DNA from 2 places in the Neobacillus sp. NRS-1170 genome. Region 2 is predicted to be linked to the other one. Evidence: a T-box and tRNA genes for the amino acid it is inferred to sense, from the RefSeq annotation. Region 2 holds a T-box; the other holds one or more tRNA genes.
What was found. The T-box of region 2 lies ahead of argS (arginine--tRNA ligase). A T-box ahead of a tRNA ligase gene usually reads a tRNA of that ligase, here a tRNA-Arg.
Positions count from the first base shown of each region.

Region 1: it encodes a tRNA-Arg, which carries the amino acid that the T-box ahead of argS (arginine--tRNA ligase) is inferred to sense. The anticodon was not compared.

Region 1 is NZ_JBITPF010000039.1:47,041-54,556, forward strand. It holds gene ACIFOT_RS17895 (tetratricopeptide repeat protein) at 1-1,011, opposite strand, end outside; tRNA gene ACIFOT_RS17900 (tRNA-Arg) at 1,111-1,187, opposite strand; gene ACIFOT_RS17905 (hypothetical protein) at 1,500-1,655, opposite strand; gene ACIFOT_RS17910 (metallophosphoesterase family protein) at 2,137-2,658, opposite strand; gene ACIFOT_RS17915 (XTP/dITP diphosphatase) at 2,655-3,266, opposite strand; gene rph (ribonuclease PH) at 3,326-4,081, opposite strand; gene ACIFOT_RS17925 (GerMN domain-containing protein) at 4,183-5,238, opposite strand; gene racE (glutamate racemase) at 5,372-6,166, opposite strand; gene ACIFOT_RS17935 (MarR family winged helix-turn-helix transcriptional regulator) at 6,181-6,630, opposite strand; gene gerE (spore germination transcription factor GerE) at 6,814-7,038, opposite strand; gene ACIFOT_RS17945 (acyl-CoA thioesterase) at 7,158-7,516, opposite strand, start outside.
Region 2 is NZ_JBITPF010000016.1:2,407-9,922, forward strand. It holds gene ACIFOT_RS07475 (methylated-DNA--[protein]-cysteine S-methyltransferase) at 1-437, opposite strand, end outside; gene ACIFOT_RS07480 (MFS transporter) at 465-1,649, opposite strand; gene ACIFOT_RS07485 (DinB family protein) at 1,732-2,199, opposite strand; gene argS (arginine--tRNA ligase) at 2,270-3,964, opposite strand; T-box leader at 4,016-4,230, opposite strand; gene ACIFOT_RS07495 (small, acid-soluble spore protein, alpha/beta type) at 4,336-4,587, shown strand; gene ACIFOT_RS07500 (hypothetical protein) at 4,720-4,986, shown strand; gene ACIFOT_RS07505 (TetR/AcrR family transcriptional regulator) at 5,032-5,601, opposite strand; gene ACIFOT_RS07510 (undecaprenyl-diphosphatase) at 5,822-6,421, shown strand; gene ACIFOT_RS07515 (ABC transporter permease) at 6,479-7,261, opposite strand; gene ACIFOT_RS07520 (ABC transporter permease) at 7,267-7,516, opposite strand, start outside.

The DNA.
Region 1 (7,516 bases), on a different contig from region 2:
AGAAATTTTTTCAATTTGTTCAATTTGGCCTCTAGCTTGCTCTATTTCTTGCAATGTGACTCCATATTCCATCGCTGTTTGAGGTAATTTAGGCTCCATTCCCATGTATTCTTGAGCAAGAATGTAGAAGGCTGCGGCCCAAGCAGAACTGTTCACAGGTTGCAGCTCAAACGGAAAGCTCATAAAAAAAATGCGTTCTACCAAGGCGATGATATTTTCAAAGAGAACAGGGTTACTGCTTTCAAGTTGATTTTCTAATAGAGCTTTAATTTGGATCATTCTTGGCTGTTGTCTAACGTCCGGTAATTGAGTGGGGATGACTGTGTTTTCTTGTGAGAATTTTGTGATTTTTAATTCCCGATCGATTTCTTGCTCTTTGAGCAGCGTTAACAGAATCGTTTTAAGAAACGGATGCCCTTCTTCGGAATTGAGGTATTCTTCAATCTCAGGAACATAGGGGCGGATATTTTTTTCTGCCAGGTTCGAAATTAGCAGCATTTGTTCATTAAGATTGTTTGATGATAAAAGATTTAGCTGCTGTGGATGGTTTTCCTCAATCTCGGGTTCATTTATCTCCAGCTTGCGATTTTCTGCCATTCTCCGGCTGAATTGAAGGATAGTTAAAAAATGGTCATGTTTGTCTAGCGGAATCTCTTTTTCTTCTAACAAGACTTCAATGGTCGAGACGATTTCTTGGTATTCATGGAGTTGGATAAGGATTGTTAAGTAGAGGTCTACCATTTGAAAATAGTCGCCAATTCCTTTTAGGAGCATTTCGTTGGCAAGCTTTCTTGCTTTTTTAAAGGATCCTGCCTCGAAATAGGCAAGAACAAGTCCAATTAAGATGTCGTCATTTTCTGGATCTAGTTCTTTTGCTTCTTCTAAAAGGGTAATTGCCTCTTGAAATTTTTTATTATGCAGGCTCTCTAAGCCTTTATCTGTTAATCTTTTTTCGATTCCGGGAAAGAAAATTACATTATCGATTCGTTTCGCTTTTTCCCGTTTTTTCATAAAAATCCGTCCTTTTGCGTGTCTTGGAAAATAGTGTAGCATAAATGAGGCACAAAAAAAACTCACTATCAAAAGTGAGTTAATGTCTGGTATGTAGTATGGCGTCCCAGGAGAGATTCGAACTCCCGACCGACGGCTTAGAAGGCCGTTGCTCTATCCTGCTGAGCTACTGGGACGTATTTAATTATCAGCGACAAGATTTATTATATTATCCAAATATCTAAAAGTCAACGGGTTTTTCACATTTTTTATTTTTATTTTAATTTAAGTTTTCGATATGTAAATTTAATCGTTTTAATGACCGGGAACACGTTTTTCTTGATTCAAGGGAATTATGAATCCTTCTTAACGACCGTTAAACCTCTTTTTCTTGGTTCACGGGCATTATGAGCCCCTCTTAACGACCGGGAAACCTCTTTTTCTTGGTTCACGGGCATTATGAACCCCTCTTAACGACCGGGAAACCTCTTTTTCTTGGTTCACAGGCATTATGAACCCTTCTTAACGACCGGGAAACTTCTTTTTCCTGGTGCACAGGCATTATGAACCCTTCTTAACGACCGGAAACTTCTTTTTCCTGGTGCACAGGCATTATGAGCCCCTCTTAACGACCGGGAAACCTCTTTTTCTCGTTTCACGGGCATTATGAACCCTTCTTAACGACCTGGAAACTTCTTTTTCCTGGTGCACAGGCATTATGAGCCCCTCTTAACGACCGTGAAACCTCTTTTTCTCGTTTCACGGGCATTATGAACCCTTCTTAACGACCTGGAAACTTCTTTTTCTTGGTTCACAGGCATTATGAGCCCTTCTTAACGACCGGGAAACTTCTATTTCCTGGTGCACGGGCATTATGAACCCTTCTTAACGACCGGGAAACTTCTTTTTCCTGGTGCACAGGCATTATGAGCCCCTCTTAACGACCGTGAAACCTCTTTTTCTCGTTTCACGGGCATTATGAACCCCTCTTAACGACTGTGAAACCTATTTTCTCGTTTCACAGGCATTATGAGCCCTTCTTAACGACCATGAAACCTCTTTTTCTCGGTTCACAGGCATTATGAGCCCTTCTTAACAACCGTGCAAAGCTAATTTCCCCCTGCACGGTCACTAATAGGTTTCAAATCATTTTTGAGGTAATATAAATTCCCGAGAAAGCTCTAAGATCTCCCGCCCATTCAATTCAAACACGGACATCTTAATTTTATCTACAAATAAATCTAGGATAACATATGTTTTTTCCAGTCGCTCACGGGGAAGACGGATGCTGCCTGGATTTACGAAAAACGTCTCTCCAATAACTTCTGCACCTAAGACGTGCGAATGTCCAAAGCAGACGATATCAGCATTAACCTCTTGTGCTATATACTTTAAATTCATCAAAGAAGTTTTTACAGAATATCGATGACCATGGGTAATGAAGAACTTCCTGCCGGCAACCTCCGTTGTTGTATCTAATGGGTACCCTCCGCCGAAATCACAGTTACCCATTACGGTTAAATAACCAGACATGGATTGATCATCAGGCATCAATTGTGAATCGCCGCAATGAATCATCAAATCGACTTCATTCAAATGTCTTTCACGTAAAATCTCGAGTTCCTTTGTCAATCCATGACTATCGCTAACAACTAAAACCTTGCTCATGCCTCATTAGCCTTTTCTAAAATACCATCGAGCACATCATCCAGCTTCTTCAGAGCATTTGCCCGATGGCTGATTTTATTTTTTTCATCTGAAGAAAGCTCAGCCATTGCACGGCCTTTTTCAGGGACATAAAATACGGGATCATAGCCAAAACCATTAGTACCACGTTGCTCTTCTAAAATACGCCCTTCACAGGTGCCTGACACCGTGAAGGTTTCTTGCCCTTGAACCGCCACTGCTAATGCACAATAGAAACGGGCAGTTCGCTCCGCCTCAGGAACTCCTTTTAATTCAGACAGAACTTTTTCTGTGTTATTCTGATCGTTCTTTGGCTCTCCTGCATAACGGGCGGAGTAGATTCCTGGTCTGCCTTCTAAGACATCCACGATTAGGCCCGAATCGTCACCAATCACCATTCTATTTAGCGCCTGTGAAACAGCCTCCGCCTTTAATATGGCATTTTCTTCAAAGGTTGAGCCTGTTTCTTCGACCTCTGGGATCTCCGGAAAATCTAGCAGGGTTTTAACCGAATACCCTCTAGGGGCAAAAATATGCTCAAATTCTCTTGCTTTACCAGGGTTTTTAGTAGCAATAATAACTTCCTTCATTTCATTCGCCTCTCATGTTATATATCAGACTGTAATATCAACCTATACCAAAAATGAGTCTACTTCTTTCGCCGGCCCTCAATTTTCTTCGTAATCTCTTCGCCAAGTGCGGTTTTTTGATGTTCAAACAGCTCCATCAGCCCTTCCTGTGCGGCATGAAGTAAGCCTTGCAGCTGTTCATAAGAAAAGGTAGATTCCTCGCCAGTCCCTTGTAATTCGACGAACTCACCGTTGCCAGTCATTACGACATTCATATCGACGTGGGCCTTGGAATCTTCAGCATAATTCAAGTCGAGAACCGTTTCACCTTTTTGTAAAATTCCTACGCTTGTAGCCGCTAAATAATCGATAATAGGAAACTTTGACATTGACTTTTTCTCCGATAAACGATTTATGGCGATTGTCATCGCGACAAAAGCCCCTGTTATCGAAGCAGTTCTTGTGCCGCCGTCTGCTTGAATGACGTCGCAATCAATCCAGACTGTTTTCTCGCCAAGAGCACTAAGGTCTACCACTGCGCGAAGTGCTCTACCAATTAAACGCTGAATCTCCATAGTCCGGCCGGTGACCTTTCCTTTTGAAGATTCCCTTATATTTCTCGATTCCGTTGCCCGTGGAAGCATTGAATATTCGGCCGTAATCCAGCCCTTGCCTTCGCCTCTCATAAACGGCGGGACTCGATCCTCGATGCTCGCCGTACAAATTACCTTCGTATTCCCAACTGAAATGAGGACAGATCCTTCGGGATGCATTAAATAGTTTGTTTCAATATGTATTGGCCTTAGCTGCAATGGCTCCCTGCCATCAACACGCATAACATACGCCCCCTTCATTACGACAATGCCAAATAAAGAAGAGGCGGCCTTAAAAGCCAACCTCTTTCATGGTCACTATATAGTATAACAAAAATTTTTTTTTAGAAACTACCTGTATTTACTTTTTCTGGACGAGTTACCGGCTCAGATAATTTTTTGCCTTTATCATTTTTCAGCTCTGCCGTGCCTTTAACTTGGATGGCCACTTTTTTAATGTCCTTTTGCTCCGTTAATGAAAGCACGAGCGCATTAAGTAATGATTGAGAGATTTCTTTTTCTTCAAAGCTGCCATAAATATTTTCATCAAAGTTCAAAGTCACCTGACCATTGGCAATCTTAGGGGCTTCTAAAAGCTTTACATCAGACATAAACTCAGAAACTAAGTTTGAATTTTCACTAGGCCCTTGAATCAATTCATTCACAACAGCAGTAATGTTATCCTTTTCGCTGGCAGGGACACGGCGGGTTACCGGAACATAGTAATAGGAGCCCTCTTCCTCTCCACCTATGTAATAGACGGTAACAGGCTTGGTATTCGTAATATCCATTACATCCGCTGTATCAATGTTAATACCCGATGCTCTTGAAAGATGCTCGCTGATTGGAGTCCCTTTCACAGGCATTTTCGTTAGCGCCGTTCCATTCATTTTAATAGCCACCGTGTTAACATTATCAAATTGGGTTAAAGTCCATGTGACAGATTGAAGAATTCTTTTCTCATCTTCCTGCTTGTAATTCTTAAATTCTTTTGAAAAATTAACCGTAGCCAGCCCGTCTTTATCAATGTTTACAGAAATTTCTGTATCCTCTGGCAGGACAGCTCGGAAGTCATTTGGAAGCATGTCAGTAACAGGGCCATTCACCACTAAGTATTCAAGAGCCTGCTTGGCCACTGAAGCGGTCTTAGGAAGTGCCAGTGTTTGAGGAACGACATAGCCATTTTTATCAATTAAGTATAGTTCTGTTTGAACAGTGTTTTCAGCGTTGGCCTTCTTCGCAGCCGCTGTTTCTTTATTTTCTTTTTTATCGACTACCTGTGTTGTTTTTGGCGGATCAATTTTCTTTTGTGTTTCACCGCCAAACAAGCCGCAGCCAGATAGCAGCACTGATGAAGTCAGCACCGTCAAACCAAGGATTTTTGCTTTATTTTTAAACAAATTAATTCCCCCCTAAGACTGTTTGTACTAATATGTATACGAGCCTAGGAAAAAATTAGACCGCCTTAGGCCAGAAAAAAGAACATCTTTTTAAAATTTTTTTCATACAAAAAGAGCTCCCGAATTGAGAACTCTACAGTTTGATTTTTTTTACTTCATTTATAGGGATTCCCAGCCATTGCGAGGCAATTTTTGAAAAAATCCTCCTTGAACCGGTCGTGTAAAATTCATGCAAAGATTCTTCCTCACATGTTTCCAACAAGCCATTATACTGCAGGATGGCACTGATTTCCCTTGCTGTTTCATCGCCGGAACTGATAACACTACAATTGTCACCCATTACATTTTTTATTAATGGTTCCAACAACGGATAATGAGTACAGCCTAAAATTAACGTGTCCAAATTTTGATTTTGGAGCGGTTTTAATGCCTCATCAACGATTTTCTCAGCGATAGGCCCGTCAAACTCACTGCTCTCTACAAGAGGGACGAATTTGGGGCAGGCCTGGCTGGTCACAAAAAGCCGGCTATTTAGTGATTTGAGTGCCCTTTCGTAAGCACCGCTTTTGACCGTCCCTTCTGTACCGATAATCCCAACCCGGTAGTTCTTCGTCCGCTTGATGGCTGCCCTTGCTCCTGGGTTAATAACGCCAAGAACGGGAATCGATAATTCTTTTCGAATCTCATCAAGAGCTGCCGCCGTTGCCGTGTTACAAGCAATTACAAGCATTTTTATGTTTTTTTCTAGTAAAAAGGTGGTCAATTCCCATGTGAATTTTTTTACTTCTCTGGGTGTCCGGGGGCCATACGGGCAGCGGGCAGTATCACCCAAATAGATGATTTTCTCATTAGGAAGCTGCCTCATGACCTCTTTGGCAACGGTTAATCCACCCACACCAGAATCGATTACACCAATTGGTTGCTTCAAATTTCTCGCCTCTTTTAACGCATTTCCTGATGGAGTTTCATCAAGCTTTTTTGAAGGAATTGAATTTCTTCCACTGAGAAATCGTCTAATACTTCCTCTAAATACACTTGACGTTTTTTAATGACTTCATCAATAATTCTTTTGCCCTCTTCCAGCAGATGGATTCTGACCACCCGGCGGTCGCTTGGATCCTTTACACGTTCAACTAGAAGATTTTTCTCCATGCGGTCTACAAGATCCGTCGTTGTGCTGCAGGCCAAATACATTTTATTTGAAAGATCACCGATTGTCATATCGCCATCTTCAAACAGCCATTGCAAGGCAACAAATTGCGGAGGGGTAATTTTATAATTGCTTAGCATTTCTCTTCCTTTTTGCTTGATGATTCCGGATATATAGCGTAAGTCTTTTTCAATATTGGCAACAATTTCCACGTTAATTTTTTCGGTATTTTCGAGTTTCATGATCATACACTCCTATAAAAAACTTCTCCCTTAAGACAAGATTATCTATTTAATGATTTTTTTTAAATAGTCTTAATGCTTGTACTTATTTTCTACTTTTTTCGCTAAAATTTCAAGTTGAAATAATCGAAGAGTTTTTAAATAAAATAATGAACCGGCCTCCAAAATGGATGCCGGTCATTATTATAGTTCGAGCTCTCCCATTCGAAGGAGCTCTACAACAGCTTGAGAACGCCCCTTTACACCAAGCTTTTGCATGGCATTCGAAATATGGTTTCGAACCGTTTTTTCGCTTATAAAAAGTTCACCAGCGATTTCCTTAGTTGTTTTGTCTTGTACTAACAGTTCGAATACTTCTCTTTCGCGTTTGGTGAGTAATGGCTTGTGAGTATAATCATTCTCCTTCAAGTATTGTGACCCTCCTTGCCTTCGCCAGTTATGCACCGGGGGTGGGTATATATTTAGTCACCATATCTTATGTGAATAAGGCAAATGGAGTGACTATATTTCCTTAAAGGAAAATAAAATTATATGCCAATTTTTTCATTATTTATGAGTAAATTTTTCTGTTGCTCTGTCCAAGGAAACCCTTTGCCTGTCTTTTTGGAGATTTGAACAATGGCACCCCTGCCGACAAATCCAATCGAACCGTCTTCCCTTTTCCCCATATAGTGGATGTAAGCGGAAGAAATTCCAACAGATTCTGCTTTCACATAGATTTTCAATTGTTCATCAAAGTAAATCTGCTTTAAAAAATCGCACTGGAGGTCCGCTACCACGGGAATTGTCTTACTTTCCGGCCGTGTCCAGCTTTGCATAAATCCGATTGATTTTAAAAATTCAACTCGCGATTCTTCAAAATAGATAAATGGTACAGTGTTGTTGA
Region 2 (7,516 bases):
CTTCCGGCATATCCAACCAAATTACCACTTTTCCCAATCACACGGTGGCAAGGAATAATAATGGGAATTTGATTATTCCGATTTGCCTGTCCGACCGCTCTTACTGCTTTTGGATTGCCAATCATTTCAGCCACATCCGCATAGCTTCTCACTTCACCGTAAGGAATTGTTTGAAGTGCACTCCAAACCTTCTTCCGAAAATCGGTTCCTTCTGCCGAAAGCGGCAAATCAAACTCTTTTCGCTTGCCGCTGAAGTATTCATCTAATTGACGAATGGCTTCCCCGCAAAGCTCCATATCTTCTTGAATTTCTGGATGTCCTGCTAAAAACTTTTCCCAGTCTTCTTCAAATAGCTCGACTCGTTTTATACCTGTTTCATCTGCGATAACTCTTATTTTTCCAAAAGGGGCCTGATAAGCGGCAAACCCAATTCTCATAAAAACCTCTCCTAATCTTGAAACAATTTATCCTTGCTGGGCAAGACTCCGACGCTCTTTATAAATAAAAAAGAAATAAAGCAGCATCGAAATAAAAACCGATAGCGCCGCGGCTTTGTAAATACTGCTATATCCAAGCAGGTGCCCGATTTGTCCGAATACAATCGCCCCGAAACCGATGCCTAAGTCAAAAAAAGAAAAGAAGGTGGCATTGGCCATTCCCCGGCGATTAAGAGGAGCTTTTTCAATCGACCATGCCTGCAGGGCTGGCTGCACCGTTCCAAAGCCAAGGCCATACAGAATGGCTGCTATATATAAGACAAGACTATTTGGCAGCCAGGCGAGCAGCACCATTGCCAGCATGATTAATAATGTGCCCGGAATATAGACTGCTTGATGACCTTTCCGATCATACAGCTTTCCTGAGAAGGTTCGCGTGACCATTAAGGCAGCTGCATAAAGCAAAAAGTACCATTGTAGTCCTTCAATATGTTTGTCAGCTGTGTATAACGGAAGGAAAGTAGCAATCCCGCCAAATGTTACAGTTAGAAAGAACAATAGCATGGAAGGCTTTAATGCACTTTTTTCATAAAGACTCTGTTTTGCTGGTGCCTGGACTCGTTCCACCTTTTTATAGCGGATTTTTGAGGACAGCAGCAAAGCCACCAGACCTAAACCCGCGCAAATAAGGAATAATTGCTTAAAAGAGATGATGCTAGTCAGTGCAAGCCCCAGCGATGGACCAAAAGCCAAGGCTAAATTCCCCGAGAGTCCATAATAGCCCATTCCCTCGCCCCTTCTGGAAGCAGGAATTAAATCGGTCGCGATCGTTCCGGATGCTGTAGTGGAAAATCCCCAGCCCACTCCTTGTACTACCCGCATCATAAATAAGAAGGTAATGCTCGTCATGAACCCAAAGGTGCCCACTGAAATAACAAAAATGGCTAATCCACTTAAGAATATAAAGCCTCTTCCCCGTGTCTCCAGCGTTTTTCCAGCATAGGGGCGCAGGAGCAAGGCTGAGAAGGTAAAGATGCCCACAACAATCCCAATTAATTGATCGTTCCCCCCTAATTTCTCAACGAATAAGGGGATGGTCGGAAGGGTCATTTGAAATCCAATAAAAACAAAAAAATTCGCCAATACAATCAGAACAAAATCCCTTGTCCATATCCTTTCCTTTGGTCTTGCTTTCATCTGTTGGTTAGCCATACACTTAAAGATACTTCCTCTCCTGAAAATGAAAAATCGTTTCTACCAATTTGGGCAGAAACGAACTTTCATTTATCATTTGTTATTTTGCCTGAGCTGATTCAATCACGCGTTTCATCGCTTGAATTTGCCCTAAATGAGCCGCCTCGTGGAAGATTCCTAAATGTGCGACTTCCCCGAAGGTTTCTAACCCGAGAAACGGTGTTTTCAGCTTTTCATTAAAACTCTCAGCAGGAATTTCTTTCATTCTTTGGATTTGCTCTTTTAACTGCACTAATAATTCCTTTACGGATGGAACATCACCATTCCAATCAGCCGGTTTTGTGCCAGTTGCAAACAGTTCCATATAATTTGCCGGTAAGTTGGTTGATTTTTTTGGAAAGCCAAATAAGAATTGTTCCGCCACCGTTAACACATGGCCCACATGCCAGTGGATTGTGTTGTTAAAGCCTGCCGGCTGCACATCGACAATGGACTCATCAAGAGCATCAACATTTTTTAAAAAGGAGTTCCTTGCGAATTCAAAGCTTTTAAAAAGTAATTCACTCACCTATTTAGCCCCCCTAACGTTTTCATCACTATTTTATACCATAATCAACCAATTTTGAAGTAAAATGATTTTACATTTCCTCAGGTGCTTGAACGCCTAATAATCTCAATCCTTCTTTAAGAACAACTGTTACCGAATAAACAAGTGCTAAACGTGCTTCTTGCTCTTCGCTTTCTTCCAGCACCTTTACCTCCGCATAGTATTTGTTGAAGGCTTGTGCCAAATCTACCACATATTTGGCTACCTGCGAAGGATCGAAGTTCTCCCCTGCACGTTTAATGGCATTAGAGAATTCCATTAACAGGCTGATAACCTTCCATTCTTTTTCCCATGAAGTATTGTAGGCATGGTCAATGGCAATCGCCTCCCACTTTCCTTTTCGTAAGATCGAACAGGCACGGGCATAGGTGTACTGGACGTATGGTCCTGTTTCCCCTTCAAAGCGCAGCATTTCCTCCAACGAAAATTCAATATCGTTCATACGGTTATTTTTTAAATCATGGAAAATAACGGCCCCGACACCCACCTGTTTCGCTACTTCATCCTTGTTAGGAAGATTTGGATTTTTCTCCTCGATATTATGTCGGGCCATTGCAATCGATTCATTTAACACTTCTTCTAGTAAAACAACCTTGCCTTTACGGGTGGACATTTTCTTGCCGTCCTTCAGCATCATGCCAAACGGCACATGGACCATTTTTTCCGCCCAGTCATAGCCCATTTTCTTTAACACAGCGATTAACTGTTTAAAGTGCAGGCTTTGCTCATGTCCCACCACGTAAAGAGACTTGGCAAATTGATAATTCTCTTTACGGTAGATAGCTGCAGCTAAATCACGGGTCGCATAAAGCGTAGCGCCGTCAGATTTTTTAATCAGGCAAGGCGGCAGCTCTTCTTCTAAGAGTTCAACGACCTGTGCCTGGTCGGATTCCACCAGTAATTGCTTCTCCTCAAGCAATTGGACAACCCGGTCCATTTTATCATTATAAAAAGCTTCTCCTGCGTAGGAATCAAAATCAACGTTCATTAACTGATAAATTTTTGAAAACTCTTTTAATGACTCATCGCGGAACCATTGCCATAGTGTTAATGCTTCTTCATTGCCATCTTCTAGCTTTTTAAACCAGGCGCGTCCGTCGTCTTCAAGCGATGAGTTGGATTCAGCTTCCTCATGGAACTTGATATAAAGCGCCAAAAGTTCTTTGATCGGGTTATGTTTGACTTTCTTTTCGTCTCCCCATAGCTTATAGGCAGTAATCAATTTACCAAACTGTGTTCCCCAGTCACCGAGATGGTTAATCTTAATCGGCTTATAGCCGCATTTTTCTACAATGTGAGCGAGGGCATTCCCTATAACCGTGGAACGGAGATGACCCATTGAAAATGGCTTGGCGATATTAGGAGACGACATGTCAATCGTGACATTAATTTCTTCGTTAATGTTTTGTGCACCGAATTGGTCCTTTTCGTTAATGATTTTATTGACGACTTTTTCTGAAACAAGTTTTTTGTTTAAAAATACATTCAGATAAGCACCGACCACTTCTACTTTTTCAAAGATCGGTGATTGGATCTTTTCACTGAGTTCTTGTGCGATCACATTTGGTGATTTACGTTTTAATTTTGCGAGGCTAAAAGCTGGAAAAGCCAAATCGCCGTGCACTTGGTTTTTCGGTTTTTCAATCAGCAGTTCAAGGTCTTGGAGCGCTATTGCCCCCTCCAGCACCTCAAAAAGTATTTCAGCCAGTTCCTTCTTAAAATTCATCGTTTTTGACCTCCTTTTTTCTACAAACACAAAAAACTCCCGCCTCTTATAAAAAGAGACGAGAGTTTGAATATCCCGCGGTACCACTCTAATTGTTCGTTCAGAACCAGCTTATCCTTTGTAACGGAGAATCCTCCGGCGTGCCCTACACAGTTTCAGGCAAGCATCTCAAAAGTGCGCTTCATTATCTGCTCCGTATCAGGCTCCCACCGTCCCTGACTCGCTATCACTTCCTAGATAACTACTCTCTTTTTCATAGAATTTATCCAAAATTAATTATCAGTTATTATACTGGATAAATTAGGATTTATCCATAGGCCGCTGATTATTTTTTTCACTATGGAAATCATAAGAGATAAGGAGGGATTTATATGGCCAGAAGAAATAAAATTCTTGTTCCAGAAGCTAGAAGAGGATTGGATGAGTTAAAAGCGAAGGTCGCACATGCCAGCAGTCCTGAGAATGCAAAATTTGAAGCCGCCGAAGAGGTTGGCGTCCCGCTCCAAAAGGGCTATAACGGCCAGCTCACCTCCGAGCAGGCTGGAAAAGTCGGAGGCAGGCTCGGCGGCAGCATGGTTCGCGAACTCGTGAAAATGGCACAGCAGAATTTAGCAAAAAAATAAGCAGATACGAGGCCATTTCACTGGCCTCATTTTATTGCAATAGAAAGTTCCGAAAAAGTTTGACGATTTTGTGACAAAAAGTTTGACAATTCTGTGACAATTGGTAGAATATTCAGTAAAGGGGAGTGGATCGTGATGCAAATCAAACATTTAAAAAGCTTATTTACCTTCAAAAAGATTGCCATCTATGGCAGCGGATTAGGAATTATTCTTATATTGCTCGGACAATTTGGAAGCGGTTTCAACTCATTTTTCTTTACTGCGCTTGGATTTGGCATCCTATTAGGCGCAGTGGTGAATTACCTTTTCGGAACGTTTATAAGTTTAATGGAAGAATATACGATTAAAAGTAAAGAGGAACCACAATTTGCAGTGTCCACACGGAATTTTTATAATTAAAAAAAAGACTTGTTGCACAAGTCTTTTTTTTGTTTTGTCAATTTTTCACGATAGTCCTTTTAAAAAAAACACCTTCATCACATCGGCGATTTGTTCTGAGCTTAGCGGTTCATGGTTCCTTTCCCAGTCTGATACAAGCGCGATATACATTTTTAAAAGCAGAAAGCTTGTGATTTCGGTGTCAGCTTCCGGAATCGCGCCCTTCGTTATCGCAGCATCAATTTTCCCTTTGAGATAAGCGATTATTTCATTTTCGACATGCTGGAGCTTTTCCGCAACAGCTAATGTGCCCATTTCCTTCTCTTCTTGAACAAGCTTAATCATCAGCTGGTGCTGGGAACGGAATTCCAAGAGTCGATAGAGCGCCAGGTGGACATTTTCCGTAAACGGCAAATCCGGTTGAATTACAAACTCCGCCTCCGCAATCATCTCCTTCACTAATGAAGAAATAATCTCTTCAAACAACTCTTCTTTATTTTTAAAAAACGTATAAATGGTTCCTTTCCCAACATTCGCAAGCTTTGCGACTTGGTCCATGGTCGTGGCTTTATAACCGAACAACGAAAAAGATTTCGTTGCTGCTTCGACAATCATTTTTCTCCGATCAAGTGCCATTTTTGAACCTCCACCTTTTTGACTATTTTAGTTTTCCGGTCAACAAGATAATTCCACTATAACATAGCTCGTTTTGGGATTCAAATGGAAACAAAAAAACATGCCCCATCGCCATGTTTACAAGACTTACAAGTTTGTAAGTAAGTGTAATCTTAATCCATGGCTGCAGGACATCGGCTCTTTATACAATAAATGCATCAAGAATAAAGGAGGATTGGTTATGTCATTTTCTAAAATAAATATTGATGTCTTTCGATCGATCAATGATTTGGGCTCTCAGTTTTCTGCCTTAAACCCTGTGGTGATTTTTGTGGCAGAATATATGTTTTATTTTTTATGTTTAACCATTGTCCTATTTTGGTTTTCAAGATCGACCAAAAATCGAAAGATGGTAGTCCAATCACTTATTGCCTGTACACTTGCTGGAATCATGGGAAAAGCTGCAGGCCAGTTTTATTCGCATCACCAGCCCTTTGCTGCCCTGCCGCATGTCAATAAGTTAGTGGAACATACTGTTGATAATTCATTCCCCAGTGACCATACTATCTTATTTTTTTCCATTTTTATCTCATTTTGGATTGTTCGCAAAAAAGGCTGGTGGTTATGGCTTGTCATCCCATTCTGTGTTGGTGTATCCCGTATCTGGGTTGGCGTTCATTACCCTGTCGATGTGGCTGCTGGCACCCTTTTAGGAATAATATCTGCACTATTGGTACACCGGGTCATGCCTAGGCTTTACATCATAGACCGATTTCTAGTTTTTTATGAGGATATCGAAAAGCGCGTTTTACCTATTAAGGATAAGTCCAAAAGTCTTTAAACCCACGGTTATGGTTTTGCCTGTGGGTTTTTCTTTTTATTTCTTTCCCCCTTGAAATTACGATCCTGTTGAACGATAGTGTCTTACACCAATTTGCCAGACGAGCAAGCATGGAAGGAAAAACAAGCTTCCCAGCACTGGTGTGAGTATATACAGAAGGTCATCGCCGTTATTTTTTCCAAGCGTGTAGAGTAACGGCAAATAGTTGACGGTTCCAAATGGAATCACAAAGGTAAAAAAGCGGGTCACCCATTTTTGGTAGATGTTTAATGGGTATTGGGCCATTTCCCGTCCGCCATCAGTAAATATATTCGCCACTTCAAGGCCCTGCACGGTCCAAAAACACATGGTAGCTGCCAGCATATAGATTCCGGTAAAAATAAATACACCGCTTGCGACCATTAGCACAAGGGTAATAGCTTTAATTGGTGTCCAATCAATTGAAAGATTGTGCAAGGCCCAGATTAACACAAGGGCGCTTTGAAGCAGCCGCCCTGCTTTCGTAAACTCAAATTTTGACCCGAGCACTTGGATAAACGTACTTCTCGGCCGTACTAGAATCCGGTCAAAATCCCCTCTGACGACAAGGCTTGAAAACATATCATACCCTCGGGCAAAGCACTCACTCAAACTGAAGGACATATGAATGACAGCGAAGCAAAGCGCCACCTCAAAAAACTGCCAGCCTTTTATTTGCCCGAACCGTTCAAACAAGAAGTAAAGCCCTGCAAACACGGCAAAAGGAATAAAAAACTGTCCGACCGTGAGAAGCCAAAAGGATGTGCGGTATTGCATCTGTGATTTAAAGAGAATTTGAAGGTACTTGAAATATAATTTCATATTGGTCAACCTCCTTGGACGACGACTTTTCGTAAAACACGATTCATGCTGATTCTCCCCAGCCAAACAAGAACTAGTAAATACACTAGTTGAATAAAAATGCCGATGAGGGCTTCTGTATGTGGAATATGCCCTGAGTAAACCCTGAACGGAAAATCAGCCGTCCAGCGGAACGGAAGCACATTAGCTATATTCTGCAGCCACGATGGCATTAATGGAACCGGAATAATTAAACCTGCAAAAAATTCACCGAGG